Rubrivivax gelatinosus IL144: one gene and its partner. The protein of the gene in region 1 interacts with the protein of each later gene in a pairwise test. Links are inferred from orthologs where the notes say so. Each region holds a gene or a part of one and is shown on either strand. Other genes may lie near its edges.

Region 1 (14,278 bases):
CGCGTCGGCGCGCGCGACCCGCAGCCAGTGCTGCGGCGGCGGGGGCGGCAGGGCGACGGCGCGGGCCGTCTTCACGCCTTTGGTCGAGATGGCGGCGAGCCCGCGTTCGGCGTCTTCGCGCGAGTCGTGGCGCGACAGCACGAGGCCGGGGGCCAGCTCCGGCGGCGCCTCCAGCGTCTCGTAGGGCACACGCAGCTTCTGCAGCGCGTCGGCGCGCGAGCGCATCGAGGCGCCGTCGGGGAAGCGGCCGATGTAGACCAGCCAGACCGAGGGCTGGGCCTGGTCGCGCCGCTTCCAAAGGTCGCCCGGCAGGCCGGTGGCGATCAGCGCCTGTTCGGCGCTGGCGGCGTCGGCGTCGTTGAACGGGCCGGCCTCGACGCAGGCGACGCTGGCCGCCGCGGCGCTGGCGGCCTGAGGCGTGACGATGCGGATCGTCTCGGGCTGGATCTGCGCCGCCAGCCGTGCCGGCTCGCGCTGGCCGTGCTGCGGTGGCGGCACGGCGGGGTCGAGCCAGCCCCGCGCCCAGGCGAAGAACAGCAGGTTGGCGCCGATCAGCAGGGCGGCCAGGGCCCTCAGCATGTGTCGTCCCGCAGGCGAACGCTGACCTCGCCGCTGACCAGCGTGTGCAGCGTGCCGGCGCGCACGCGCAGCGCGCCGCGTTCGTCGACGCCTTCGGCGACGCCGTGCAGCGGTTCGGGGCCGGTGGTCGTCACCGGCAGGCCGGCGAGCAGGTCGCGGCGTTCGAAGCCGGCCTGGAAGGCGGCGAAGCCCTGGGCCTCGAAACGCAGCAGCGCCTGCACCAGCGGCGCCGCCACCGCGGCCAGCGCACGCGGCGCGCTGGCCTCGCCGTCGAGCTCCTGCAGGCAAGCGTAGCCGTGGGTCAGGCCTTCGGCCGGCTGCGGCAGCACGTTCAGGCCGACGCCGACGATGCACATGCGGCGCTGGCCGACCGGCACGGTCTCGATCAGGATGCCGCCGAGCTTGCGGCCGCGGCCGGGGCCGTCGAGGATCCAGAGGTCGTTGGGCCACTTCAGCCCGATGCGCGGCGGCGCGACGTCCAGCGCCTCGGCGAGCGCGACGCCGACCGCCAGCGACAGCCCCGACCAGTCGCGCGGCGCCAGCGGCAGCGACAGCGAGAAGGTCAGCGACGCACCCGCCGCACCCAGCCAGTCGCGGCCCAGGCGGCCGCGGCCGCCGGTCTGGTGTTCGGCCACCAGCAGGCAGGGCTCGGTGTCGCCGGCGCGGCGGCCGTAGGGCGCCCGCGGCAGGTCGCCGAAGCCGCGCAGCTCGCCCGGGCGCGTGACCGGCGCGTCGCGCTGGCCGGCCTGGGCGCGGGCGCGTTCGATCAGGCGGGTGTTGGTGGAATCGGTGCTCGCGACGACCTCGACGCTGACGCCGGGCAGCAGCGGCTGCAGCTGTTGCCAGACTTCCTCGGCACCCCAGCGCAGCGGCTCGGCCTGGCCGGCGTGAAATGGCGTGGGCACCGGGGCGTCCATGGTCTCAGCGGCGCTTGGGCGCGAGCATCGTGCCGCGGCAGTTCGGGCTGCCGCAGTGGCAGGCGTATTCCTTCTTAAGCTTGGCGGTGTAGCGCTCGTCGATCACCAGGCCGTAGTCGTAGAAAAGCTCTTCGCCGGCTTCGATGTCGCGCAGCGCGTCGATGAAGACGCGGCCGTCGGCCAGCTGCTGGGCCTCGCAGTTCGGGTCGCAGGCGTGGTTGATCCAGCGCGAGGCGTTGCCGCCGACGTTGGCGTCGATCACGTGGCCGTCGTCGACGTGGAAGTAGAAGGTGTGGTTGGGCTGGGCCGGGTCGTGCGGGTGGCGGCGCAGCGCTTCTGGCCAGTCGATCAGCTCGCCTTTGTATTCGATCAGACGCGTGCCGGCGGCGATCGCCTGCAATGCGAACACCCCCTTGCCGTGCACGCCGCTGCGCCGCACCTGGATGCGTCGCGCATCGCCCCTTGGCGCCGCTGGTTGCACGGTCTTCTTCATTGGGTACATTGAAATTACAGGGGCGCGCGCGTGTGTGCGTGCGCGTGAAAGACGGCGGATTTTAGGCACGGCTTGCTTCGCCGTGAGCCAAGGCAGACATGACCAAGACTCTCATCATTGCGGAGAAGCCCAGCGTCGCGCAGGACATCGCGCGTGCGCTGACGCCGGTCGCCGGCAAGTTCGAGAAACACGCCGACCATTTCGAGAACGACCAGTACGTCGTCACCTCGGCGGTCGGCCACCTCGTGGAGATCAAGGCTCCCGAGGCCTACGACGTCAAGCGCGGCAAGTGGAGCTTCGCCCATCTGCCGGTGGTGCCGCCGCACTTCGAGCTGGCGCCGATCGACAAGTCCAAGTCGCGGCTGTCGGCGGTGGTCAAGCTGGTCAAGCGCAAGGACGTCACCGATCTCGTCAACGCCTGCGACGCGGGGCGCGAAGGCGAGCTGATCTTCCGCCTGATCGTCCAGTACGCCGCGGCCGGCAAGCCCTTCACCAAGCCGATCCGCCGCCTGTGGCTGCAGAGCATGACGCCGCAGGCCATCCGCGACGGCTTCGACAAGCTGCGCAGCGACGAGCAGATGCAGGGCCTGGCCGACGCCGCGCGCAGCCGTTCCGAGGCGGACTGGCTGGTCGGCATCAACGGCACGCGCGCGATGACGGCCTTCAACTCGCGCGACGGCGGCTTCTTCCTCACCACGGTGGGCCGGGTGCAGACGCCGACGCTGTCGATCGTCGTCGAGCGCGAGGAGAAGATCCGCAAGCACGTTGCACGCGACTACTGGGAAGTGCGCGCCGCCTTCGACGCCCAGGCCGGGCAGTACGAGGGCAAGTGGTTCGACCCGAAGTGGAAGAAGAACCCCGACGACGCCGAAGCGCGTGCCGACCGCCTGTGGAACGAGGCCGACGCCCAGGCCATCGCCGCCGCCGTGCGCGGCCAGCCGGCCACCGTCACCGAGGAAGCCAAGCCCAGCTCGCAGAGCAGCCCGCTGCTCTACGACCTGACGACGCTGCAGCGCGAGGCCAACTCGCGCTTCGGTTTCTCGGCCAAGACGACGCTGTCGATCGCCCAGGCGCTGTACGAAAAGCACAAGGTGCTGACCTACCCGCGGACCGACTCGCGCGCGCTGCCCGAGGACTACGTGGCCGTCGTCAAGCAGACCTTCGCGATGCTCGCCGAGGAAGAGCTGCCGGGCCCGCTGGCGGCGCTGTCGCAGCACGCGCGCAAGGGGCTGGACGCCGGCTACGTGAAGCCCACCAAGCGTGTCTTCGACAACACCAAGGTCTCGGACCACTTCGCCATCATCCCGACGCTGCAGGCCCCGAAGAGCCTGACCGAGATCGAGGCCAAGCTCTACGACCTGGTCGTCAAGCGCTTCATCGCCGTGTTCTATCCGGCGGCCGAGTACATGGTCACGACGCGCATCAGCAAGGTCGCGACGGCCGGCGCGACGCACCACTTCCAGACCAACGGCAAGGTGCTGGTCAACCCGGGCTGGCTGGCGGTCTACGGCAAGGAAGCCCAGGACGAGGACGCCAACCTGGTGCCGGTGACGCAAGGCGAGACCGTGCGCACCGAGGGCGTGGACGTCAAACAGCTGAAGACCAAGCCGCCGGCGCGCTACACCGAAGCGACGCTGCTGTCGGCGATGGAAGGCGCGGGCAAGCTGATCGACGACGACGAGCTGCGCCAGGCCATGGCCGAGAAGGGCCTGGGCACGCCGGCGACGCGCGCCGCGATCATCGAAGGCCTGATCCTCGAGAAGTACATGCTGCGTGAAGGCCGCGAGCTGGTGCCCACCGCCAAGGCCTTCCAGCTGATGACGCTGCTCCGCGGCCTGGCGATCGAGGACCTGACCAAGCCCGAGCTGACCGGCAACTGGGAGTACCAGCTGTCGCAGATGGAGCACGGCAAGCTGAGCCGCGAGCGCTTCATGGCCGAGATCGCCAAGATGGCCGAGCGCATCGTCAAGAAGGCCAAGGAATACGACCGCGACACGATTCCCGGCGACTACGCGACGCTGGCCTCGCCCTGCCCGAACTGCGGCGGCGTGGTCAAGGAGAACTACCGCCGCTTCGCCTGCATCGGCGCCGCCGGTTCGCCCGAAGGTAGCGGCTGCGGCTTCAGCATCACCAAGCTGCCGGCCGGCCGCACCTTCGAGCTCGCCGAGGCCGACGCGCTGCTGCGCGACAAGCGCCTGGGCCCGCTGGAAGGCTTCCGTTCCAAGGCCGGCTGGCCGTTCAGCGCCGAGCTGCGCATCGTGCGCGACGAGGAGATCGGCAACTGGAAGCTGGAGTTCGACTTCGGCGACGACGACAAGCCCGCCGAAGGCGAAGGCGAGCCGGTGGACTTCAGCGGCCAGCAGAGCCTGGGCCCGTGCCCGAAGTGCCGCAGCCATGTCTACGAGCACGGCACGAGCTACGTCTGCGAGCACGCCGTCGGCCCGCACGCGACCTGCGACTTCAAGAGCGGCGCCGTGATCCTGCAGCAGCCGGTGACGCACGAGGAGATGACGCGCCTGCTGACCACCGGCCGCACCAAGCTGCTCGAGGACTTCGTCTCGAACAAGACCAAGCGCAAGTTCAAGGCCTTCCTCGTCTACGACACCAAGGAAGGCAAGGTCGGTTTCGAGTTCGAGCCGCGTGCCGCGCGGCCGCCGGCGAAGAAGGCGCCGGCACGCAAGACCGCGGCGTGAACGACGCGCCGCCGTGCCTGAGTGCGGCCGGCGCGGCGGCCAGCCGGCTGCGCGTGGCGGTCGTGCCCAATGCGCGCCGCACCGGCGCCGACGGCCTGCACGACGGCGCGCTGCGCGTGCGCCTGAACGCGCCGCCGGTCGACGGCAAGGCCAACGACACGCTCGTCGCCTGGCTGGCCGACGAGCTGGACCTGCCCAAGCGTGCGGTGCGGCTGACTCACGGCCAGACCGGGCGGCGCAAGACGATCGAGCTCGACGCCGCGCCCGAGGCCGTGGCGGCCTGGCTGCAGCGCGTGCTCGCCGGCTGATTCAGCGCAGCAGCGCCGCCAGCTGCCAGAGCGCAAAACCGGCCAGCAGCGCCGCCGACACGAGGTTGACCCGGTGCTGCCAGCGGGCATCGAAACGCGTGCGCAGCCGGCCGACTGCGCCGGCCAGGATGAACCACCACAGCGCCGAGCCGGCGGCGACGCCGGCGACCATCACCCACGGCGAGGCCACCGCGCTGCGCCCGGCCAGCGCGCCGAAGACGGCGATGAAGGACAGGATGGTCGTCGGATTGGCCAGCGTCAGCACGAAGGTGCCGGCGAAGAGCCGCGCCAGCGGCGCCCGCTCGCCGGGCCCGCCCGCGCGCCGCGCCGGCGGCTGGCGCGCGATGCGCCAGGCCATCCACAGCAGCAGCGCCGAGCCGCCGCCGGCCAGCAGCGTGCGCTGCTCGACGAGAAAGGCGATCAGCGCGGTGACGCCGAAGGCGCCGACGGCGCCGTAGATCGCGTCGGCGACCGCCGCGCCCAGCCCGGTGGCGATGCCGGCGGCGGCGCCGTACTGCAGCGTGCGCTGGATCGCCAGCAGGCCGATCTGGCCCACCGGCGCGGCGATCGACAGCCCGATCGCGCCGGCTTGCAGGAAGAGGGTGAGTTGAGCGTCCACGGCTTCATTGTGCGAAGCCTTTGGCGGTCGATCCAGGCGATTCCTCAGGCTGAATTCTTGCGATATACCTAAATTTCAGGCCAAACTGCCACATGACCGAAAACGTGCTCGACGACAAGGCCTGGAAGCTGCTGCTCGCGCTGCAGCGCGACGGTCGCGCCCCGCTGAAGGTGCTGGCCGAAGCCGCCGGGCTGTCGATCCCGGCGACGGCCGAACGCCTGAAGCGGCTGCAGGACGCCGGCGTCGTGCGCGGCGTCGCTGCCGACGTCGACGCCGCGCGTGCCGGCTACACGGTGCGCGCGATCGTCGGCCTCACCGTCTCCGGCCAGCCGGCGAAGAAGGCCTTTCTCGAGCAGATCGGCCGCGCCGCCGAGGTGCTGGAATGCCACCACGTCGCCGGTGCCGACTCGTATCTGCTGACCGTCGTCGCCGCCGACCTGCCGGCGCTGGAGGCCTTCCTCGGCTCGATCAACGCCTGGGGCGAGACGCGCACCCAGATCGTGTTCTCGACGCCGATCCCGCGCCGCGGCCTGGTGCCGCCGGGCACGCTGCGCTGAAAGCCCGCCCGGGCGGATGCGGGACAATCCCGCCATGAACCCGATCGACGACATCGCCGCCTACATGGACCGCGTCGGCGCCGCCGCGCGCGCCGCTTCCACCGCGATGGCGCGTGCCGGCTCCGCCGCCAAGGACGACGCGCTGCGCCGCCTGGCCGCCGCGCTGCGCACGAAGCTCGGCCCGCTGCAGCAGGCCAACGAACTCGACCTCGCCGCCGCGCGCGCCGCCGGGCTGGCCGAGCCGATGGTCGACCGGCTCAAGCTCACGGCCAAGGTCGTCGAGACGGTCGCCGAAGGCTGCGAGCAGATCGCCGCGATGCCCGACCCGATCGGCGAGATCAGCGAGCTGCGCCGCCGCCCGACCGGCATCTCGGTGGGCCGCATGCGCGTGCCGCTGGGCGTCTTCGGCATGATCTACGAGAGCCGCCCGAACGTGACGATCGAGGCCGCGTCGCTGGCGATCAAGAGCGGCAACGCCTGCATCCTGCGCGGCGGCTCGGAGGCGCTGCATTCCAACCTCGCGCTGTGGAAGCTGGTGCAGGGCGCGCTGGTCGAAGCCGGCCTGCCGGCCGACGCGGTGCAGCTCGTCGAGACCACCGACCGCGCCGCGGTCGGGCGGCTGATCACGATGCCGCAGTACGTCGACGTCGTCATCCCGCGCGGCGGCAAGAGCCTGATCGAGCGCATCGCTGCCGAGGCGCGCGTGCCGGTCATCAAGCACCTGGACGGCAACTGCCATATTTACGTCGACGCCGAGGTCGACCTGGAGCAGGCGGTCGTCGTCACCGACAACGCCAAGACGCAGAAGTACAGCCCCTGCAACGCGACCGAGTCGCTGCTGGTGCACGCGGCGCAGGCCGCGGCCTTCCTGCCGCGCATCGGCGCGGTCTTCGCCGCCAAGGGCGTCGAGATGCGCTGCTGCCCGGCCGCCAAGGCGATGCTCGCCGCCGTGCCCGGCGCGCGGGTCGTCGACGCCACCGAGGCCGACTGGGACACCGAGTACCTGGCGCCGGTCATCAGCATCAAGGTCGTCGCCGGCCTCGACGAGGCCATCGCCCACGTCAACCGCCACGGCTCGCACCACACCGACACCATCCTGACGACGAACCACCCGAACGCGATGCGCTTCCTGCGCGAGGTCGATTCGGCCAGCGTGATGGTCAACGCCAGCACGCGTTTCGCCGACGGCTTCGAGTACGGCCTGGGCGCCGAGATCGGCATCTCGACCGACAAGTTCCACGCCCGCGGCCCGGTCGGCCTGGAGGGGCTGACCTCGCTGAAGTGGATCGTGCTCGGCCAGGGCGAGATCCGGCGCTGACCGTGTCCGCACTGCAGATCGCCGTGCTGGCCCTTGCGGCCGTGCTCGTGTTCTGGATGGTCGGCGCCTACAACCGGCTGATGGCGCTGCGCACGGCCATCGGCACCGCCTGGCAGCAGGTCGCCGAGGCGCTGGCACGCCGCGGCGAGGCCGCGCAGGCGCTGGCCCAGGCGCTGCGCGAACCGATGGCCGGCGAAGCCAAGGCGCTGGACGCGCTGCTCGCCGCCGAGGCCCAGGTGCGCGAGGCCGCCGCTGCGCTGGGCGCGCGTCCGGTGCGGCTGGAGGCCGCGCTGGTGCTGGTCAAGGGGGAGGCGGCGATGGGCGCCGCGGCCAGCCGCGTGCTGGCGCTGCTGGAGCAGCATCCGCTGCTGAAGGTCGAGCCGGCGATCGCCGAGCAGGCCGTGGTGCTGGCCGACGGCGGTTCGCGGCTGGCTTTCGCGCGCCAGCGCTTCAACGAAGCCGGCGCCGCCTACGACGAGGCGATCGCCGAGTTCCCGACGCGGCTGCTGGTGCCGCTGTACCGCTTCGGGCCGGCCGGCCGGCTCTGAATCAGGACTGGCCGACGATGGCCGCGGTGGCCACCAGTTCGTCGAACAGCGCCTTGCTGACCTGGCCCGAGACCGCGTAGGGGTCCAGCGTCGCGGTCTCCGAGTACTTCAGGAGCAGCGCCGGGTTCAGCCGCGCGATGCTGACCTGGCCCATCGACCAGCCGGCGAAGCGGCGTTCGCCGATCTCCTCGTAGCTGAGGATCTCGACCTCGGTGTGGCGCGGGTCGCCGACGATGCGCGCGTACAGGCGGTTGACGGCGCTGCGGCCGCCTTCGAGCACCTGCACGAAGATGCCGTCGGAATAACACAGCACCCCGGTGATGCCCAGCGCCGGGTTCTGCGCACGCGAGGCGCGCAGGATGGACTGCAGCTCCTCGGGGTCCAGCGCCGGCACGGCGCGGCTGACGTACATGAGGCGGACGAGCATCGCGGGCCTTTCAGTCTTGCTTGCGCGGCAGCAGCGAGAGGAATTCGCGCCGCAGGTTCGGATCCTTCAGGAACGCGCCGCGCATCACGCTGTTGACCATCGCGCTGTCGGTGTCCTTGACGCCGCGCCAGTGCATGCAGAAGTGGTCGGCTTCCATCACGATGGCCAGGCCGTCGGGGCGCACGCGCTCCTGCAGTTCGTTGGCGAGCATCGTCACCGCCTCCTCCTGGATCTGCGGCCGGCTCATGATCCAGTCGGTGATGCGGGCGTACTTGGACAGCCCGATCAGGTTGCTGTGCTCGTTGGGCAGCAGGCCGATCCAGACCTTGCCGAAGATCGGGCACAGGTGGTGGCTGCAGGCGCTGCGCACGGTGATCGGGCCGACGATCATCAGCTCGTTCAGGCGCTCGGCGTTGGGGAACTCGGTCACCGACGGCATCGGGTGGAAGCGGCCGCGGAAGACCTCGTCGATGTACATCTTGGCCACCCGCTTGGCCGTCTCCTGCGTGTTGTGGTCGCTCTCGGTGTCGATGACCAGCGCGCGCAGCAGCTCCTCGAGCTTGGCCTGCACCTCCTTCTTCAGCTCGGGCAGTTCGCCCTCGCGCACGAAGTCGGCGATGTTGTCGTTGGCGTGGAAGCGCTTGTCCGCGCAGACCAGGCGGTAGCGGATGCGTTCGGAGACCGGCAGCGTGGCCAGTTCATCCTCGCTGCGCAGCAGGCGCGGCGTCGCGGGCTCCGGGGGCAGGACGGTCTTGGCCATGGGAAGAGGCGGGCCGGTCGGCCGGTGGCGAAGGGACTCGGTATTGTGCGGCGCGCTTCGCCAGCGTGCAGGCTCCGCTTAGACTGCCCTGGTGACCACTCCGACTTCGTCCGTGCCGCTGTCGCGGCTGCTCGACCTGACCGCCGACGCCGTGCTCGCGGTGCGCCAGGGCCGTTCGCTGACCGACGTGCTGGCGCGCGTGGCGCCCGATGCGCGTCCCGGCGTGCAGGCGCTCACTTTTCACGTGATGCGCTGGCTGGGCAGCGCCGGCGAGGTGCGCGCCATCGTTGCGCCGAAGACGCCGCCGCCGCACGTCGAATCGCTGCTGCTGACCGCGCTGGCGCTGCTCTGGCCGACCGGCGAGCCCTCGCCTTATGCCGACCACACGCTGGTCGACCAGGCGGTGCATGCGGCGCGCCACCGCACGCCGGTCGCCGCCGGCTTCATCAACGCCGTGCTGCGCCGCTTCGTGCGCGAGCGCGAGCACCTCGCCAATTCGGCGCGGCACCAGCCGCTGGGCGCCTTCAACCACCCGCTGTGGTGGATCGAGCGCGTGCGCCACGACTGGCCGACGCAGTGGCAGGCGCTGCTTGCGGCGGCCAACGTGCACCCGCCTTTCACGCTGCGCGTCAACCGCCGCCGCGGCAGCGGCGAGGCCTATCTGCAGCGCCTCGCGGCGCAGGGGCGCGCCGCCAGCCTGGTCGACGACCCGGCGCTCGGCGGCCAGGCCATCGTGCTCGCCGAGCCCTGCCCGGTGACGCAGCTGCCCGGTTTCGCCGAAGGCGAGGTCTCGGTGCAGGACGCGGCCGCGCAGCGCGCCGCGCCGCTGCTCGTCGGCGCGGGGCTGCCGGCCGGCGCGCGTGTGCTCGACGCCTGCGCCGCCCCGGGCGGCAAGACCGCGCACCTGCTGGAACTTGCCGACCTGGACCTGCTGGCGCTGGACAGCGACCCGGTGCGCCTGGTGCGCGTGCAGGAGAACCTGCACCGGCTGCAGCTGCAGGCCCAGGTACGCGCCAGCGACGCGCGCGACACCGCGAACTGGTGGGACGGCCGCCCCTTCGACGCCATCCTGCTCGACGCGCCCTGCAGCGCCTCGGGCATCGTGCGCCGCCACCCCGACGTGCGCTGGCTGCGCCGTCCCGACGACATCACCGCGCTGGCACGGCTGCAGGCCGAGATGCTGGACGCGCTGTGGCCGCTGCTAGCCCCCGGCGGGCGCCTGGTCTACGCCACCTGCTCGCTGTTCCGCAGCGAGGGTGCCGAGCAGATCGACGCGTTTTTGCAACGCCACGGCGACGCCGGAGCGAGCCTCGATCCGCAGTCGCCCGGACACCTGCTGCCGCTGGCCGACAATTCGCCGCATCCGTCGGCCACGCCGCGCCGCGCGCTGCACGACGGCTTCTACTACGCCCTGATCCACAAGGCCTGAGCCCCGAGTCCTTCCCGTCATGCGATTGCCGCCGGTCCGCCGAAGACTGCTGCTGGGCCTGGGGCTGTCGGTCCTGCTCGGCTGGGCGGGTGCGGCCGGCGCCGCTCCCGGGGGCCAGGGCGTCGAGCTGATCCAGCTGCAGACCGGCCGCAGCGAAGGTGCGCTGACGCTGGAGTTCGCCGCCCGCGTGACGCTGCCCAAGGCCGTCGAGGACGCGATGATGCGCGGCGTGCCGGTGTACTTCGTCGCCCAGGCGACGCTGCGCCGCGACCGCTGGTACTGGCGCGACGAACGCATCGCGCGCGTCTCGCGCAGCTGGCGCGTCGTCTACCAGGCGCTGACCTCCAGCTGGCGTGTCGGCCTCGGCGGCCTGAACCAGACCTACCCCACGCTGGCCGAGGCGATGGCCGCGGTCACGCGCAGCGCCGGCTGGCGCATCGCCGACCTGTCGCAGCTCGAGTCCGGCAAGGACTACTACATCGAGTTCAGCTGGCGCCTGGACACCAGCCAGCTGCCCAGCCCGATGCAGATCGGCCTGGGCGGCCAGGCCGACTGGGCGATCGGCGCGGAGCGCGAGTTGCCGGTCGAGCTGCCATGAGTCGCACGGCCCGCTGGATCTGGATCGTCGCGCTGGTCGCGGGCACCGGCGCCGCGCTCGTGCTGGCCTTCGTGCTGTCGCTGTCGACGGCCGGCGGCGGTTTCTACGAGCGCCATTTCGTCTGGCTGTTCTGGGTGAACGCCGCAGTCGCCGGGCTGCTGCTGCTGGTCATCGGCATTGCCTCGGTGCGGCTGGTGCTGCGGCTCAAACGCGGCAAGTTCGGCAGCAAGCTGCTGATCAAGCTGGCCGGCATCTTCGCGCTGGTCGGCGTGCTGCCGGGGCTGGTGATCTACACCGTGTCCTACCAGTTCGTCTCGCGCAGCATCGACGCCTGGTTCGACGTCAAGGTGGCCGGCGCGCTGGACGCCGGGCTGTCGCTGGGCAAGACGACGCTGGACGCGCTGCAGGCCGACGTCGGCGCCAAGGCGCGGCTGGCCGCCGAACGCCTGGGCGACATGCATTCGCCGTCGCCGCTGACGCTGGAACGCCTGCGCGAGCAGCTCGGCGCGCGCGAGCTGGCGCTGCTCGGCCACTCGGGCCAGATCCTGGCCACCGCCGGCGTCTCGCCCGGCGCGACGCCGCCGGAGCGGCCGTCGACGACGCTGCTGCGCCAGGCGCGCTCGCTGGGCTGGGCCAGCCAGATCGAAGGCCTGGACGAGGAGGCGCTGGCCGCCGGCGAGCCGGCCGCGCCACGCGTGCGCGCGCTGGCCCTGCTGCCCGACGCCAGCATCCGCCTGGCGCCCGGCCAGGACCGCTTCCTGATGGTGATGCAGCCGCTGCCGCGCAAGCTGGCGCTGGACGCGCTGGCGGTGCAGGCCGCGCACGGCGAGTACCAGCAGCGTGCGCTGGCGCGCGACAGCCTGTCGCGCATGTACATCGGCACGCTGACGCTGGCGCTGATCCTGGCCGTCTTCGGCGCCGTGCTGCTGGCCATCCTGCTGGGCAACCAGCTCGCGCGGCCGCTGCTGCTGCTGGCCGACGGCGTGCGCCAGGTGGCCGCCGGCGATCTGCAGCCCAAGCCGGTGTTCGCCTCGGGCGACGAGCTCGGCGGGCTGACGCGTTCGTTCGCCGACATGACGGCGCAGCTCGCCGACGCGCGCGAGCAGGTGCAGCGCGGCGTCGCCCAGCTCGAAGGCGCGCGCACCCGGCTGCAGACCATCCTGGACACGCTGACCGCCGGCGTCATCGTCTTCGACCGCGAAGGCTGCATCGACACCGTGAACCCGGGCGCGACGCGCATCCTCGGCCTGCCGGTGGCGGCCTGGCGCGGCCGCCACCTGGGCGAGCTGCCCGAGCTGGAGGGCTTCGCGCGCAGCGTCGAGCAGCGCTACGAGCAGCTCGCCGACCGCACCGAAGCCGGCGGCGACCACTGGCAGGATGCCTTCGAGCTGGCGCGCCCCGAAGGCGTGACGCTGACCCTGCTGGTGCGCGGCGCGCCGCTGCCCGGCGAGCAGCGGCTGATGGTCTTCGACGACATCACCGAAGTCGTCTCGGCGCAGCGCTCGCAGGCCTGGGCCGAGGTCGCGCGCCGGCTGGCGCACGAGATCAAGAACCCGCTGACGCCCATCCAGCTCTCGGCCGAGCGCCTGCAGCACCGGCTGGAGAGCAAGCTCGAAGGCAACGACCAGGCGCTGCTGCTGCGCTCGGTGGCGACCATCGTCTCGCAGGTCGACGCGATGCAGCGCCTGGTCAACGAGTTCCGCGACTACGCCCGGCTGCCGGCGGCGCAGATGAAGCCGCTGGACCTGAACGCGCTGGCCCACGAGGTGCTGGGGCTGTACGGCCAGGCGCACGACGGCGGCCAGCTCGTCGTGCGGCTGGCCGAGCCGCTGCCGCGCATCATGGGCGACGCGACGCAGCTGCGCCAGGTCATCCACAACCTCGTGCAGAACGCGCTCGACGCGATCTCCGAGCGCCCCGACGGGCATGTCGAGATCGGCACGGCGCGTTCGGTGGGCGACAACGGCGAGCTGCGTTCGGTGCGCCTGTTCGTGCAGGACAACGGGCCCGGTTTCCCCGAGAAAGTGCTCAAGCGGGCCTTCGAGCCCTACGTGACGACCAAGGCCAAGGGCACGGGCCTCGGGCTGGCCGTCGTCAAGAAGATCGCCGACGAACACCACGCGCGGCTGCGGGTCGTCAACCTGCATGCCGGCGAGGGGATCGAACATCCGGTGATCGGGGCACGAGTTTCGCTATCATTTTCCTTACTCGCACCTGCGCCGAATCCCGCGACCGACGACGGTCCGGCGACGGCTTCCGGTGACGCAACGCAGGTGCATTGACCTCAGCGCATGGCAACGATTCTGGTAGTGGACGACGAGCTGGGCATTCGCGCCCTGCTCTCGGAGATCCTCAGCGACGAAGGCCACACGGTCGAACTCGCGGAGAACGCGGCCCAGGCCCGACACGTGCGCGAGTCCTTGCGCCCCGACCTCGTGCTGCTGGACATCTGGATGCCCGACGTCGACGGCATCTCGCTGCTCAAGGAATGGGGCGCGACGGGGCTGCTGACGATGCCGGTCATCATGATGAGCGGCCACGGCACGATCGACACCGCGGTCGAGGCGACCAAACACGGCGCCGTGGCCTTCCTCGAAAAGCCGATCACGCTGCAGAAGCTGCTGCGCGCCGTCGAGCAGGCCCTGGTGCGCCCGGGCCAGCGCCTGGCCGCTGCCGCGGCCCCGGCGGTGCCCGGCCTGCGCGATCCGCTGGCGATGACGCGGCCCTACGTCAACGGCAGCCCGCTGGCGCCGTCGGCCGCCGTCCCGGTGCCGGCCGCGCCGGTGCCCAGCGGTCCGCGCCCCGAGCAGAGCTTCGACCTCGACCGCCCGCTGCGCGAGGCGCGCGACGCATTCGAGAAGAGCTACTTCGAGTTCCACCTCGCCAAGGAAGGCGGCTCGATGACGCGCGTGGCCGAGAAGACCGGCCTCGAGCGCACCCACCTGTACCGCAAGCTCAAGCAGCTGGGCGTCGATCTTTCGCGCAACAAACGCGGCACTTCCTGAAACCTGTGCTATAGTCGCGGGCTCTTG
Region 2 (14,460 bases), 160 kb from region 1 along the record:
GGCGGCGTTCGCCGTCGTCTGGGCGGGCACGCAGGCGCGGCGCATCGCGGCGCTGCCCTTCGCGCTGCCGCACTGGGGGCTGTCGTTCCCGCTGGCGGCTTTTGCGGCGCTGACGCTGCGCCTGGCCGAGCCGGGCAGCGCGCTGGCCGGCTTCGCGCCGGTGGTGCTGGCGCTGGCCTCGCTGGTCATCGCCTGGCTGTCGCTGGCGACCTGGCGCGGCCTGCGCGACGGCTCGCTGCTGGCGCCCGAGCCGGTGGCGACGATCCAGCCGGCGGCGGCCTGAACCGCCGCCGGCCGGTCACGCTCAGTTGACGTTCACCGCGCTCCAGGCGGCGGCCACCGCGTTCACTTCGGCCGAGCCGGCGCCGTAGAGGTCGGCGGCGGCCGACAGCGTGGCGCTGCGGGCGGCGGCGTAGTTGGTGCTGGAGGTCATGTAGACCGTCAGTGCGCGGTACCAGATCTTCTCGGCCTTGCCGTGGCCGATGCCCGCGAGCGTGCCGGTGCCGTTGGCCACGCGCGTGTTCGACGCGCTGCAGGTGCGGCTGGGCTGGCCGGCGGTCGTGCCTTCGGCGAGCAGGTAGAAGAAGTGGTTGGCGACGCCCGAGCTGTAGTGCACGTCCAGCGAGGACAGGCCCGAGTACCAGCAGTCGGCCGAGGCACCGTCGCTGCTCGGCTGGATCATCGAGCGGATGAAGCCGGTGCCGTTCTTGAACAGCTTCTCGCCCATCAGGTAGTCGGGCGTGTCCTTGGCGTTGGCGGCGTAGAACTCGACCATCGTGCCGAAGATGTCGCTGGTGGCCTCGTTCAGGCCGCCGGACTCGCCGGAATAGACCAGGCCGGCGGTGCGCGAGGTCACGCCGTGCGACATCTCGTGGCCCGCGACGTCCAGCGACACGAGCGGGTAGATGCTGGAGTTGCCGTCGCCGAAGGTCATGCAGAAGCAGCTGTCGCTCCAGAACGCGTTGGCGTAGTTGCGCTTGTAGTGCACGCGGCTCTGCGCGCCGACGCCGTTGTCGGCGATGCCGTTGCGGCCGTGCACGTTCTGGAAGTAGTCCCAGGTCATCGCGACGCCGTACTGCGCGTCGACGGCCACCGTCGCGCGGTCGCTGGTCGTGCCGTTGCCCCAGACGTTGTCGCTGTCGCTCAGCGCCTTGCCGGTGCCGAAGCCGCGGTTGTTCATGTCGACAGTGTTCTGGCCCCCGCGCGTCGTGTCCTTGAGCACGTAGCTGCTGCCCGAGCTCTCGGTCGTCAGCGGCACGCTGCCCAGGAACAGCGAGTTGCCGGTGCCGGCGGCCGGCGCGGTCTGGATGTCGTCCCAGCTCTCGATGACCTGGGCGCTGGCGGCGTCGACGATGACGTGCAGCGCGCTGGGCGTGCCGTCCTCGCCTTCGCTGTCGAGCACCACGTCCCAGGCCAGCACCGGGCGGTCGCCGCGCGCGTGCACGACGAGCTCGGGCGCCTGGCGCAGTGCACCGCTGTGCGTCGCCAGCGCCGTGCGCAGCGCGTCGGCGGCACTGCGGCCGGGCTTGGTGCCCAGCGTCAGGGCGCGGCGCAGCGTCAGCGTGGCGTCGAGGAAAGCGCCGCTGCGGCTGCCGTGCACGACGACGTCGCCACCGATGACGCGCAGGCCACGGTAGCGGCGGTCCAGGCGCACGTGCTCGCGGCCGTCGGCGTCGATGACCATGTTGCGCACGGCCCAGGTCTGGCCGGCGCCGTGCAGCGTGCGGCCGGCATAGGCCTGCACGTGGGACAGCGCACGCGCGCTGGCGGCGCGGCTCTGGTCGGCACTCGGTGCGGCGCCTGCCGTCGTGGTGGCCAGGGCCGCGGCTGCGGCGAGGATCGAGAACGTGATGCGGACACGCCGCGAGGAAGTCTGGGTCACGGGGGTTTCGCTCCTGTCTTGATGTTGTCTTTGGTCACGCCACGCAAGGCGCGAGCCATCCTAGGAGCCGAATCCCGCGGGCCGGGCCGCGCATTCGTGGGGGTTAGGGGGCGTGGGATTCCCGATTGCCATCAGGCCGACATGAACACACCCACTCCCCCCGATCCGCGCCCGGACCCCGCAGCCGACCCGGGCGGTCAGCCTTCGCCCAAGGGCGCCGACGACGGCGTGCTGGAGTCGCTGGGCAAGGCCGTGAGCCGCCCGGTGACCGACGCCGCCGCGGCCGAAGACCCGGCGCTGCCGCAGCCGGGCGCACCCGAGCGCTGAACTCAGCGCGCCAGCGGCGTCACCGGCGCCGTCCCCGGCAGGTCGGCAATGTGGGCGTCGTCGCCCCAGGCCTCGATCGTCAGCGCGCCGTCGTGCCAGCGCAGCCGGTTCAGGCCGGTGTTCGGGATCAGGCAGGCGCGGGCGCCATCCAGCGCTTCGCCGCGGGCGTGGCGCCACAGCATGTCGAGCACGCCGCCGTGCGTGACGACGGCGACGCGGCCGCCCTCGTGCGCGGCGGCCAGGCGGGCGACGGCGCCGAGCACGCGCGTGCTGAAGTCGCGCACGCTCTCGCCGCCGGGCAAGGCGAAGTCGGCGCGGCGTTCGATCCAGCGCGCCCACAGATCGGCGTGTTCGACGCGGATCGTCGGCACGTCCAGGCCTTCGAGGATGCCGAAGCCTTGTTCGCGCAGCCCCGGTTCGGGGCGCGTGTCCAGCTTCCAGGCGCGGGCCAGCGGCTGGGCGGTCTGCATCGCGCGTACGAGGTCGCTGGCGTAGAGCGCGTCGACCGGCTCCGGGGCCAGCCGTTCGGCCAGGCGTTCGGCCTGCAGGCGGCCGGTGGCGTTGAGCGGGACGTCGATGCGGCCCTGGAAACGCTGCTGGCGGTTCCAGTCGGTCTCGCCGTGGCGGATGAAGAGGAATTCGGTCATCGCCGGCGAGTATGCCGCCGGCTCAAAGCAGTTCGATGAGCCGCCGGGCGGCGCGTTCGGGGCTCTGCTCGTGCAGCAGATGGCCGCCGGGCCAGGTCTGCACCTCGGCCTGCGGCAGGTGGCGCTGCAGCACGCGGCGCAGCGGTCGCTCGCGGATCCAGCCGTCCTCGCGGCCGAGCACGAAGGCCGCCGGGCAGGGCAGCGCGGCGCAGCCCGGCAGCAGCGAGGGCAGGTCGGCGGCGGCCATGAAGCTCATGGCGCCGCGCACGTGCGTCGGCTGCGCGAACAGCGTGCGATAGAGGCGGCGTTCGGCCTCGGGCAGCTTGCTGCCGGTGGAGTCGAGCAGCCAGTCGAGCATGCCGGTGGGGCCCACGGCCCAGGCCAGCATCGAGGTCACCGGCGCCGAGGTCGCGAACGGATGCACCAGCGGCGCCATCCACTGCATGTAATAAGCGGGCGGCGCCACCAGCGAAGGCGCGAAGCCCAACACCGCCTTCGGCGGCCGCGGCGCGTCCAGCGCCCAGCGCAGCGCCAGCGCGGCGCCGGCCGAATGTCCGGCGACCAGTGCCGGGCGCGGCAGCTCCAGCGCCAGCAGCAGCGAGGCGATGGCTTCGCGCAGCCGCGGCAGCGTCAGCGCGTCGAAGCGGGCGCCGGTCGTGAAGCCGTGGCCCGGCAGGTCGGGTGCGACGACGGTGCCGTGCGCCACCAGGTGCGGCAGCATGCCGGCGAACGAGTGCGAGGAGCCGCCCGAGCCGTGCAGCAGCAGGATCACCGGGCCGCGGCCGGCGACCTGCACGTGCCAGTCGACTTCGCCGGTGCGCACCGAGCGGCTGAACTCACGCAGCGGCCAGTCGGCGGGGGGCAGGCTCATCGCGGAGCGCAAGCAAGACAGGGCATGGCGGCCGAGCATAGCCGCCCGCCGCGGCACCCCGCTTCACCGGGCGCAAGCCGTGCGGCTGGGCGGCAATGGGCGCAAAACGCATAAGGATCGGCGATTTCATTCGTTCTTCGCTTGCTTCCTCGTTCCTAGCATGGACTGCATCCCCGACCGAACGGATCCTGCATGAACATCACCCGATTCCCTTGGCGCGCCACGCTGGCCGCCGCCACGCTGGCCGTCGCCGCTGCCGGCGCCTGGGCCAAGGACGTGACGCTGCTGAACGTCTCCTACGACCCGACGCGCGAGCTCTACCAGGACTTCAACAAGGCCTTCGCCGCCCACTGGAAGGCCAAGACCGGCGACAACGTGACGATCAAGCAGTCGCACGGCGGCTCGGGCAAGCAGGCGCGTTCGGTCATCGACGGCCTGGACGCCGACGTCGTGACGCTGGCGCTGGCCTACGACATCGACGAGATCGCGGAAAAGGCCAAGCTGCTGGCGCCCGACTGGCAGAAGCGCCTGAAGCACAACAGCGCGCCCTACACCTCGACCATCGTGTTCCTGGTGCGCAAGGGCAACCCGAAGGGCATCAAGGACTGGGACGACCTGATCAAGCCCGGCATCTCGGTCATCACGCCGAACCCCAAGACCTCCGGCGGCGCACGCTGGAACTATCTCGCCGCCTGGGGCTACGCGCAGAAGAAGTACGGCTCCGAAGCCAAGGCCAAGGAGTTCGTCGGCAAGATCCTGGCGAACGTGCCGGTGCTCGACAGCGGCGCGCGCGGCGCGACGACGACCTTCGTCGAACGCGGCGTCGGCGACGTGCTGCTGGCCTGGGAGAACGAGGCGCTGCTGGCGCTGAAGGAGCTGGGCCCGGACAAGTTCGACATCGTCGCGCCCTCGCTGTCCATCCTGGCCGAGCCGCCGGTGGCCGTGGTCGACAAGGTCGTCGACCGCAAGGGCACACGCGCCGTCGCCCAGGCCTACCTGGAGTACCTGTACTCGCCCGAAGGCCAGGACATCGCCGGGCAGAACTACTACCGCCCGATCGATCCGAAGGCGGCGGCGAAGTACGAAAAGCAGTTCCCCAAGGTCACGCTGTTCACGATCGACCAGGTGTTCGGCGGCTGGGCCAAGGCGCAGCAGACGCACTTCGCCGACGGCGGCACCTTCGACCAGATCTACGTGCGCAAGTGACCCCCGCGGGCCGGCGCCCGCATCCGCGGGGACAGACGCCGCTCGCATAACGATCCTCGAAACGCTTCGTAGGCGGCCGTCATGTGCTGCCTACGATGCGTTCAGCTTCGTATTTCGCCCCTTCCCATGAGCAAACCGATGAAGCGCGTGCGCACGGCACGGCGCGTGGAGGCCTGATGCCGTTCTCACGCGCGCTGCTGCGCCGCCACACCGTCCTGCCCGGCTTCGACCTCGCGTTCGGCTTCGCGCTGCTGTACGTGTGCCTGCTGGTGCTGGTGCCGCTGTCGGCCGCCTTCCTGAAGACGGCGACGCTGAGTTGGGACGCCTTCGTCGCCGCGACGATGTCGCCGCGTGTCGTCGCCTCCTACCGGCTGACCTTCGGCGCCTCGCTCGCGGCGGCGCTGGTCAACGCCGTGTTCGGCCTGCTCGTCGCCTGGGTGCTGGTGCGCTACCGCTTCCCGGGCCGGCGCCTGGTCGACGCGCTCGTGGACCTGCCGTTCGCGCTGCCGACCGCGGTGGCCGGCATCGCGCTGACCGCGATCTATGCCCAGAACGGCGCCATCGGCCAGTGGCTGCCGTTCAAGGTGGCGTTCACGCCGGTCGGCGTCTTCGTCGCGCTGGTCTTCATCGGCCTGCCCTTCGTCGTGCGCACCGTGCAGCCGGTGCTGGAAGACGTGAACCGCGAGTTCGAGGAAGCCGCCGCGACGCTGGGCGCGACGCGCTGGCAGACGGTGACACAGGTGGTGCTGCCGATCGTCATGCCGGCGCTCTTGACCGGCTTCGCGCTCGCCTTCGCGCGTGCGCTGGGCGAGTACGGCTCGGTGATCTTCATCGCCGGCAACATGCCGATGGTCAGCGAGATCACGCCGCTGATCATCATCACCAAGCTCGAGCAGTACGACTACGCCGGCGCCACCGCGGTGGCGGTGGTGATGCTGACGGTGTCCTTCGTGCTGCTGCTGGTCATCAACGCGCTGCAGGCCTGGGCGCGTAAACGCCAGGGGGGCGTGTGAATACGACGACCACTCGGCTGCGTGGCGGCTGGCGCGCCGTCGTGCGGCGCAAGACCGAATCCTGGCCGACGGCGGCACCCGCGGTCGAACGCCGCCTGGGCGCCACCGAGGAGCCGGCCTGGGTGCGCCGGCTGCTGATCGGCACCGCGCTGGTGTTCCTGACGCTGTTCCTCTTCGTGCCGCTGGCCACCGTCTTCCACGAGGCGCTGAAGAAAGGCTGGGCGGTCTACCTGGCGGCCATCGTCGAGCCCGACGCGCTGTCGGCGGTCAAGCTGACGCTGCTGGCGGCGGTGATCAGCGTGCCGCTGAACCTCGTGTTCGGCATCGCCGCGGCCTGGTGCATCGCCAAGTTCGACTTCCGCGGCAAGAACCTGCTGCTGACGCTGATCGACCTGCCGTTCTCGGTGAGCCCGGTGATCGCCGGCCTGATCTACGTGCTCGTCTTCGGCATGCAGGGCTGGTTCGGCGAGTGGCTGCGCGACCATGACCTGAAGATCATCTTCGCCGTGCCCGGCATCGTGCTGGCCACCGTCTTCGTCACCTTCCCCTTCGTCGCGCGCGAGCTGATCCCGCTGATGCAGGCCCAAGGCGTCGAGCAGGAGGAGGCGGCGCGTGTGCTCGGCGCCGGCGGCTGGCAGATCTTCCGCCGCGTGACGCTGCCCAACGTGAAGTGGGCGCTGCTGTACGGCGTGATCCTCTGCAACGCGCGCGCGATGGGCGAGTTCGGCGCCGTCAGCGTCGTCAGCGGCCACATCCGCGGCGAGACCAACACGATGCCGCTGCACATCGAGATCCTCTACAACGAATACCAGTTCGCCGCCGCTTTCGCGGTCGCGTCGCTGCTCGCGGCGCTGGCGCTGGTCACGCTGGTGCTGAAGTACGCCGTCGAGCAGCGCGTGAAGGCGACGATGAAGGGAGCTGCCGGTGAGCATTGAAGTCCGCAACCTGAAGAAGCGTTTCGGCAGCACGGTCGTCTGCGACGACCTCAACCTCGACATCCCGTCCGGCGAACTGGTCGCGCTGCTGGGCCCCTCGGGCTCGGGCAAGACGACGCTGCTGCGCATCATCGCCGGGCTCGAAGTGCCTGATTCGGGCAGCGTGCACTTCCACGGCGAGGACGCGACGAACACCGACGTGCGCGAGCGCAACGTCGGCTTCGTCTTCCAGCACTACGCGCTGTTCGGCCACATGACGATCTTCGAGAACGTCGCCTTCGGCCTGCGCGTGCGCCCCAAACACCGGCGCCCCGACGACGCGACGATCCGGCGCAAGGTGACCGAGCTGCTGGAGCTGGTGCAGCTGGGCCCGCTGCTCGACCGCTATCCGCACCAGCTCTCCGGCGGCCAGCGCCAGCGCGTGGCGCTGGCGCGTGCGCTGGCCGTCGAGCCCAAGGTGCTGCTGCTCGACGAGCCCTTCGGCGCGCTCGACGCCAAGGTGCGCAAGGAGCTGCGCCGCTGGCTGCGCCGGCTGCACGACGAGGTGCATGTCACCAGCGTCTTCGTCACCCACGACCAGGAAGAGGCGATGGAAGTCGCCGACCGCGTCGTCGTGATGAACGCCGGCCGCATCGAGCAGGAAGGCGCTCCGGACCAGGTCTACGACCATCCGGCGACGCCTTTCGTGCTGCAGTTCCTGGGCGACGTGAACCTGTTCCGCGGCCGCTTCGGCGTGCCCGACGGCGAGACCGGCTACGTGCGCCCGCACGAGCTGGACATCCTGGGCGACGCCGCGCCCGACGCGCTGCCGGCGACGCTGGCGCACACGCTGACGGTGGGCGCGCACACGCGGCTGGAGTTCCGCCGTGGCGACGACGGCGGCTTCGTCGACGTCGAGATGCTGCGCGCCGACTACGTCGCGCTGCGCGAGCGCCTGGGGCTGGCCGTCGGCGGCCACTACCACCTGCGGCCGCGGCGCGTGACGCGCTTCGTGGCGGGCAGCGTTTAGGCGGCGCGGCTCAGCTCGCGGCGCCGACGAGCGCCGCACCCAGCGGCGAGCCGAGCACCGCCAGCGCCGCCACGTTGAGCATCACCGTCGCCCAGAACACGCGGCGGAAGGCCGGCTTGCTCGACTTGTGGCGCAGCCACTGCTGCGCCAGCAGCGCGCCCGGCCAGCCACCGAGCAGCGCCAGCGCGTGCAGCGTGCTCTCCGGCGTGCGCCAGGCGCCGCGTTCGGCGGCCGACTTGTCCAGCGCGTAGGCCACGACGCTGACCAAGCTGGCCGCGAGGTACAGCCCGCCGACCCACCGGGGCAGTCCCCAGAGCACCGAGAGGCCCAGGTACAGCAGCAGGAAGGCGGGGATCGTGAACAGCGTCGCGGTGCCCCAAGGCGCCGGGCGCGCGCGGGGCGCCCGCGGCGGCGTGCGCCGCTGCGCGAGGGGCTGGACCTTGCACGCGCGCTTGCCCTTGGGCCCGAGTTCGATCTCGAACGACACCGCCTGGCCGAGCCGCGGCCGCGGCTCGCCCTTGGGCCATGCCGAGACGTGCATGAAGATCGGCTCGCCGCCCTGGGTCGACTCGATCGTGCCGAAGCCACGCTCGTCGTTCCAGCGGGTGAGCCTGCCGGCTAAGCGCATCGGGACGTCGAGCGGCTGTCCCGCAGCGGGGACGCCTTAGCGCAGAGCGATCGAGACCGACCGGGCCTGCTTCGCGTAGACCTCGGCCGAGGCGAACGCCGGGTCGGCCTGGCCCACCCTCTGCACGACCACTTGGAGCTTGACGTCGCAGCGCGCCACCGCGCCACGCGGATAAGTGCTCGAGAAGCTGAGTCCATCGATCGCCTTGCCCAGATCCAGCGAATAAGACACGCCGGACGTGTCGCTGGCGAGACTGCCGGACACCACGCCCAGTCCGGGTGAGCCACTGCCCTTGTTGCCGTTGACGTCGGTGCAATCGATGCTGGCGTAATGCGACGAGCCCACCTCCGCCGCGCTCAAGCGGATGGGCAGCGTGCGCTGCGTGATGGGCAGCGTCGTTCGCGACGCGGGACTCAAGATGTCGAATGGCGCCGGCAACTCCACCGTCGAGACCTCGGTCGTGGTGCCGCGAACGAACTCGAAGCGCAATGGCGTGACGCCCGACGACGGATCGATCTTGGACACATAAGGCTTTGCCCCGGTGATCAGCGTGATCAGGGCGTCGCCGAGGAGCGTCGTGATGTCTCCTCCCGGGATATGGAAGCCTTGGCTTCCCTTGGGCGTGACCAGCCGCAGGCTGTCGCCGCCGTCGATCTCGACATTGAAGCGCAGGTCGCTGCCGGTGCTGAAACCAGCCTGCGCTTGCACGCTGGAGCCATCGCCGACGACGGCGAAATACGCGCGGAGTTCGTTCGTTTTCAGCGAACTGGAGGGTTTGCATCCCGTCGCACAAACGAGGTGATCCGCTTCGCCGTTGTCGTCCACGACCCCGCCGCCGCACGCCGCGAGGGCGCCGACGAGCGCCACGCCGGCCACGGCGCGTGCAGGCCTTGCGGCCAGCCATTCGAGTTTCCCCGCCATTCGCATCTCTCCCTGAGTGCTTTTTTCGATGTCATTCGATCGTATCGTGCCGGTCCTGCGCGGCCGCACGAACACGAGTGTTCGTCCCCGGAATTGGGGTCGTGTTGGCGGTCCGATCGCATTCGACACTCAGGAAATCGAAGAAGAACGTCCTCAATTCGATCGAATTCGGCCTGATGCATTGTGTTGCGCCGATCGCGAACGAGATGACGGCGGCCGGGCCATCACGCCCGCTCCGGCGGCGGGCCGGCCTTCGGAATGCCCTTGATCAGGGCTCGACCACCACCCCCACCGGCGCCGCCAGCGCCCGGTCGACCAGCTCCCGGTCCAGCGGCGCCGCGAAGGTGCGGATGAAGTCGTAGACGTAGTCGCGCAGGTATGCGCCGCGGCGCAGGCCGACGTGCGTCATGTTGGTGGCGAAGAGATGGCGCGCGTCGATGGCGCGCAGGCCGGGGTCGCGCTGCTCGTCGTAGGCCATCGAGGCGATGATGCCCACGCCCATGCCCAGCTCGACGTAGGTCTTGATGACGTCGGCGTCCATCGCCGACAGCACCAGCTCCAGCGCCAGGCCTTTCTGGCTGAAGGCCTCGTCGATCTGGCTGCGGCCGGTGTAGCCGGGTTCGTAGGTGATCAGCGGGAAGGCGGCCAGGCGCTCCAGCGTCAGCGGCGCGCCGCGTTCGGCGTCCCGCGCCAGCTCGTGGCCCGCCGGCACGATCACCGAGTGCGTCCAGCGGTAGCAGGGCAGCGCCACCAGCTCGGGGTAGTGGGCGATCAGCGCGGTGGCCACGCCGAGGTCGGCCTCGCCTTCGAGCAGCAGCTCGGCCACCTGCTTGGGCGAGCCCTGGTGCAGGCGCAGCTGCACGTTGGGATGCGTGGCGCGGAAGTCGCGCACCGCGGTGGGCAGCGCGTAGCGCGCCTGCGAGTGCGTCGCGGCGATGACCAGCGTGCCCTTGCCCTGCCCGGCGTAGTCGTCGCCGGCGCGCTTCAGGTTGTCGGCTTCCTGCAGCAGGCGCTCGACGATCGGCAGGATGGTCGCGCCCGGTGCGGTCAGCCCGGTCAGGCGCTTGCCGGCGCGCACGAAGATCTCGACGCCGAGCTCGGTCTCCAGCTCGCGGATCTGGCGGCTGACGCCGGGCTGCGAGGTGTGCAGCACCTGCGCGACCTCGGTGAGGTTGAAGCCCCGGCGCACCGTTTCGCGCACCGATCGCAGCTGCTGGAAGTTCACGCCCGCCTCCTCGATAGGACGCGGCCATTATTCGCGCCACCGTCGCGGCGCGCGTCCCTTCAACTGCGGGCGGTCGAGCCCTGGTCGAACACCGCCACCGCCTCCGACAGCGCCACCGCCTGCTGGCGCAGGCTGGCGGCCGCGGCGGCGGTCTCTTCGACCAGCGCGGCGTTCTGCTGCGTCGAGCGGTCCAGTTCGTTGACGGCCTCGTTGACCTGGCCGATGCCTTCGCTCTGCTCGCGTGCCGCGGCGCTGATCTCGGCCAGCAGGTCGCCGACGCGGTGCACCTGCTGCACCAGGCGCTCCATCGCCTCGCCGGTGTCGCCGGCCTGACGGTTGCCGGCCTCGACACGCTCCTGCGACTCGGCGATCAGGCGCTTGATCTCGCGTGCCGCCTCGGCCGAACGTTTGGCCAGCGCGCGCACCTCGGCGGCGACGACCGCGAAGCCGCGGCCCTGTTCGCCGGCGCGTGCGGCTTCCACCGCGGCGTTCAGCGCCAGCAGGTTGGTCTGGAAGGCGATGCCGTCGATGACGCCGACGATCTCGCCGATGCGCGCCGAGCTGCCGCTGATCTCGGTCATCGTCGCCACCATCTGGCCGACGGCCTGGCCGCCGTGGGCGGCGGCGGCGGTGGCTTCCTCGGCCAGGTCGTGTGCGGCGGCGGCGCTGTCGGCCGTCTGGCGCACGTTGCCGGTCATCTGCTGCATCGACGCCGCGGCCTGCTGCAGGCTGGCGGCGGTCTGCTCGGTGCGCTGCGACAGGTCCAGGTTGCCGGCGGCGATCTCGCGGCTGGCGTTGCCCAGGCCGTCGACCTGGTTGGCGACGTCGTCGATCAGCGAGCGCAGGTTCAGGCCGGACTGGTTCACCGAGCGCAGCAGCATGCCGACGTCGTCGGCGCGGTCCAGCAGCTGCGTGCTGCCCGGCTGGCCGGTCGCCACCTTCAGCGACTGCTCGGCGGCCACGCGGATCGGCTGCGTGACCTGCTGGCGCAGCCAGAGCCCGGCGGCGAGTGCGCCGGCGGCCGCAGCCGCCGCCACGGCCCCGATCACCGGCGTCGGAGCGCCGACGGCGGCTGCGGCGGCAACAGCCGGCAGCGCCGCCACCAGCACGCCCAGCCGCACGCGCCAGGCCAGCGACATGCGCTGTCGGATCGACAGCAGCGCGCCGATGCCGGTGCGCACCAGCAGCCCGCATTCGATCGCCAGACCCTTGGCGCGGCCCTCGCGGATCTCCTTGTAGAGCGCTTCGGCGCCCTGGATCTCCTCGGGCGTGGGCCGCGTGCGCACCGACAGGTGGCCGACGATGCGGCCGTCGCGCACGATGGGCGCGACGTTGGCGCGCACCCAGTAGTGGTCGCCGTTCTTGCGGCGGTTCTTGACGATGCCGGTCCAGGCCTGGCCGGCCTTCAGCGTCGTCCACATGTCGGCGAAGGCCGCCGGTGGCACGTCGGGGTGGCGCACGATGTTGTGCGCTTTGCCGACGAGTTCCTCGCGGCTGTAGCCGGAGATCGCCACGAAGGCCGCGTTGGCATAGGTGATCTTGCCGCGCGGGTCGGTCATCGACATCAGCGTCGTTCCGTCGGGGAACGGGTGTTCACGCTGCGTCACAGGCAGGTTCTGGCGCATGTTGGCTTCTTGTTGTCGAGGCGTTGACGGGATGCCTTGTGTCCGCCTGCGTCGGGCCAACACTGTCCCGGTGCTATCGACGCCGAACCTTGCCAGCTTGAGCTTGTGTTTTTATGGGTTTGTTCTAGCGCAAATTCATACCGTTCTCATTCCACAGGCTGGGATGGATGTAAACCGAATCCAACGGCAGCCGGCGACCCGCCAGATGGTCTTCGACGCACTGCAGCGCCAGCGGGCTGCGCAGCCGCGCCGCCTGGGCGCGGATCTCTTCGGGCCGCAGCCACAGGGTGCGCACGATGCCGGCGTCCAAGCGGCGGCCCGGCAGCGGCTCGCCGACACGGCCGGTGTAGGCGATGCGCAGATAGGTGCGGTCGTCGCCGGGCCGTGGCGTGAAGCGCGACAGGTACAGCCCCAGCAGCGCCTCGGGCGTGAAGGCGCGGGCGGTCTCTTCCAGCGCCTCGCGCACCACGGCTTGCTGCGGTGACTCGCCGCACTCCAGGTGCCCGGCCGGGTTGTTCAGGCGCAGGCCGTCGGCCGTCTCTTCCTCGACGAGCAGGTAGCGGCCCTCGTGTTCGACGACGGCGGCGACGGTGACGAAGGGGGTCCAGCGGGTGCTCGGCATCGCCGGATCGTAGCGGCGAGTTGTGGTAGCTTCCGACGCCCCCGGGCGCCGGCACCAGGCGCCCGCGGCGGCAATTTCAGCAACGTAGGTTAGGAGATCCCCATGCTGATCGGTGTGCCGCTGGAGACGGCGCAGGGCGAGACGCGTGTCGCCGTCACCCCGGAGACGGCGAAGAAACTGAAGGCGCAGGGCCACACCGTGAAGGTGCAGAGCGGCGCGGGCGTGGCGGCGAGTGCGCCGGACGAGGCCTACGCGGCCGTCGGCGCGGAGATCTGCGACCGTGCCACCGCGTTCGGCTGCGAGCTGGTGCTCAAGGTGCGCAGCCCGGATGCCGAGGAGCTCGCGCTGATGAAGCCCGGCACGGCGCTGGTCGGCATGTTGAACCCGTTCGACAAGCCCGGCCTGCAGGCGCTGGCCTCTGCCGGTTTGACCGCCTTCGCGCTCGAAGCCGCGCCGCGCACGACGCGGGCGCAAAGCATGGACGTGCTGTCCAGCCAGGCCAACATCGGCGGCTACAAGGCCGTGATGATGGCCGCGGACAAGTACCAGCGCCTGTTCCCGATGCTGATGACCGCCGCCGGCACGATCAAGGCCGCGCGTGTCGTCATCCTGGGTGTCGGCGTCGCTGGCCTGCAGGCCATCGCCACGGCCAAGCGCCTGGGCGCGGTCATCGAGGCCTCGGACGTTCGTCCCAGCGTCAAGGAACAGGTCGAGTCGCTGGGCGCCAAGTTCATCGAGGTGCCTTACGAGACGGCCGAAGAGAAGGAAGCCGCCGAAGGCGTCGGCGGCTATGCCCGCCCGATGCCGCAGAGCTGGCTGGACCGCCAGAAGGTCGAAGTCGCCAAGCGCGTCGCGCAGGCCGACATCGTCATCTCGACGGCGCTGATCCCGGGCCGTGCCGCGCCGGTGCTCGTCACCGAGGACATGGTCAAGGCCATGAAGCCGGGCTCGGTCATCGTCGACATGGCCGCCGGCCGTGGCGCCGATGGCGTGGGCGGCAACTGCCCGCTGACCGAAGCCGGCCAGACGGTGAAGAAGCACGGCGTGACCATCATCGGCGAGACCAATCTGCCGGCGCTGGTGGCCGCGGACAGCTCCAGCCTGTACGCGCGCAACGTGCTCGATTTCCTCAAGCTCGTCGTCACCAAGGAAGGTGCGCTGCACGTGCCTGCCGACGACGACATCGTGCTCGCCTGCCTGATGGCGCAGGGCGGCGAACTGAAGAAGAACTGAAGGAGGCGGCGATGGAAATCGTGAGCCATACCGTCACGAACCTGATCATTTTCGTGCTGGCGATCTACGTGGGTTACCACGTGGTGTGGAACGTGACGCCGGCGCTGCACACGCCGCTGATGGCGGTGACGAACGCGATCTCGGCGATCGTGATCGTGGGCGCGATGCTGGCGGCGGCGCTGACCGAGACCGACCTGGGCAAGACCATGGGCGTGCTGGCCGTGGCGCTGTGCGCGGTCAACGTCTTCGGCGGCTTCCTGGTCACCCGGCGAATGCTGGAGATGTTCAAGAAGAAGGACCGCAAGCCGGCGGAGGC

The links.
Region 2: the proteins of RGE_RS21830 (region 1) and RGE_RS22540 interact in binary tests that used the Escherichia coli proteins (3 or more experiments, as listed by UniProt). The link is inferred for Rubrivivax gelatinosus IL144 from one-to-one orthologs.

Annotation. Positions count from the first base shown.
Region 1 is NC_017075.1:4,779,408-4,793,685, reverse strand. The notes cover bases 5,547-8,342. They hold RGE_RS21830 (glutamate-5-semialdehyde dehydrogenase), read left to right. Parts: upstream 5,547-6,200; coding sequence 6,201-7,484; downstream 7,485-8,342. Other genes in these bases: RGE_RS21820 (BLUF domain-containing protein), read right to left, coding at 8,034-8,342; RGE_RS21825 (LemA family protein), read left to right, coding at 7,487-8,032; RGE_RS21835 (Lrp/AsnC family transcriptional regulator), read left to right, coding at 5,702-6,166; RGE_RS21840 (LysE/ArgO family amino acid transporter), read right to left, coding at 5,547-5,609. Also shown: RGE_RS21865 (hypothetical protein), read right to left, coding at 1-579; RGE_RS21860 (biotin--[acetyl-CoA-carboxylase] ligase), read right to left, coding at 573-1,496; RGE_RS21855 (SET domain-containing protein), read right to left, coding at 1,501-1,989; RGE_RS21850 (DNA topoisomerase III), read left to right, coding at 2,088-4,682; RGE_RS21845 (DUF167 domain-containing protein), read left to right, coding at 4,679-4,990; more of RGE_RS21840, read right to left, coding at 4,992-5,546; more of RGE_RS21820, read right to left, coding at 8,343-8,459; folE (GTP cyclohydrolase I), read right to left, coding at 8,470-9,219; 16S rRNA (cytosine(967)-C(5))-methyltransferase RsmB, read left to right, coding at 9,311-10,648; RGE_RS21805 (DUF4390 domain-containing protein), read left to right, coding at 10,668-11,246; RGE_RS21800 (sensor histidine kinase), read left to right, coding at 11,243-13,528; RGE_RS21795 (response regulator), read left to right, coding at 13,538-14,251. UniProt on the Escherichia coli protein: Catalyzes the NADPH-dependent reduction of L-glutamate 5-phosphate into L-glutamate 5-semialdehyde and phosphate. The product spontaneously undergoes cyclization to form 1-pyrroline-5-carboxylate.
Region 2 is NC_017075.1:4,940,346-4,954,805, reverse strand. The notes cover bases 5,903-8,880. They hold RGE_RS22540 (sulfate/molybdate ABC transporter ATP-binding protein), read left to right. Parts: upstream 5,903-6,870; coding sequence 6,871-7,890; downstream 7,891-8,880. Other genes in these bases: RGE_RS22530 (hypothetical protein), read right to left, coding at 8,555-8,880; RGE_RS22535 (DUF1294 domain-containing protein), read right to left, coding at 7,901-8,518; cysW (sulfate ABC transporter permease subunit CysW), read left to right, coding at 5,988-6,881; cysT (sulfate ABC transporter permease subunit CysT), read left to right, coding at 5,903-5,946. Outside these bases: RGE_RS22575 (SLAC1 anion channel family protein), read left to right, coding at 1-283; RGE_RS22570 (M4 family metallopeptidase), read right to left, coding at 305-1,882; RGE_RS24220 (hypothetical protein), read left to right, coding at 2,024-2,209; RGE_RS22565 (histidine phosphatase family protein), read right to left, coding at 2,212-2,856; alpha/beta fold hydrolase BchO, read right to left, coding at 2,879-3,727; RGE_RS22555 (sulfate ABC transporter substrate-binding protein), read left to right, coding at 3,920-4,933; more of cysT, read left to right, coding at 5,110-5,902; more of RGE_RS22530, read right to left, coding at 8,881-9,439; RGE_RS22525 (CysB family HTH-type transcriptional regulator), read right to left, coding at 9,708-10,664; RGE_RS22520 (methyl-accepting chemotaxis protein), read right to left, coding at 10,724-12,289; RGE_RS22515 (NUDIX hydrolase), read right to left, coding at 12,414-12,911; RGE_RS22510 (Re/Si-specific NAD(P)(+) transhydrogenase subunit alpha), read left to right, coding at 13,014-14,144; RGE_RS22505 (NAD(P) transhydrogenase subunit alpha), read left to right, coding at 14,156-14,460. UniProt on the Escherichia coli protein: Part of the ABC transporter complex CysAWTP involved in sulfate/thiosulfate import. Responsible for energy coupling to the transport system.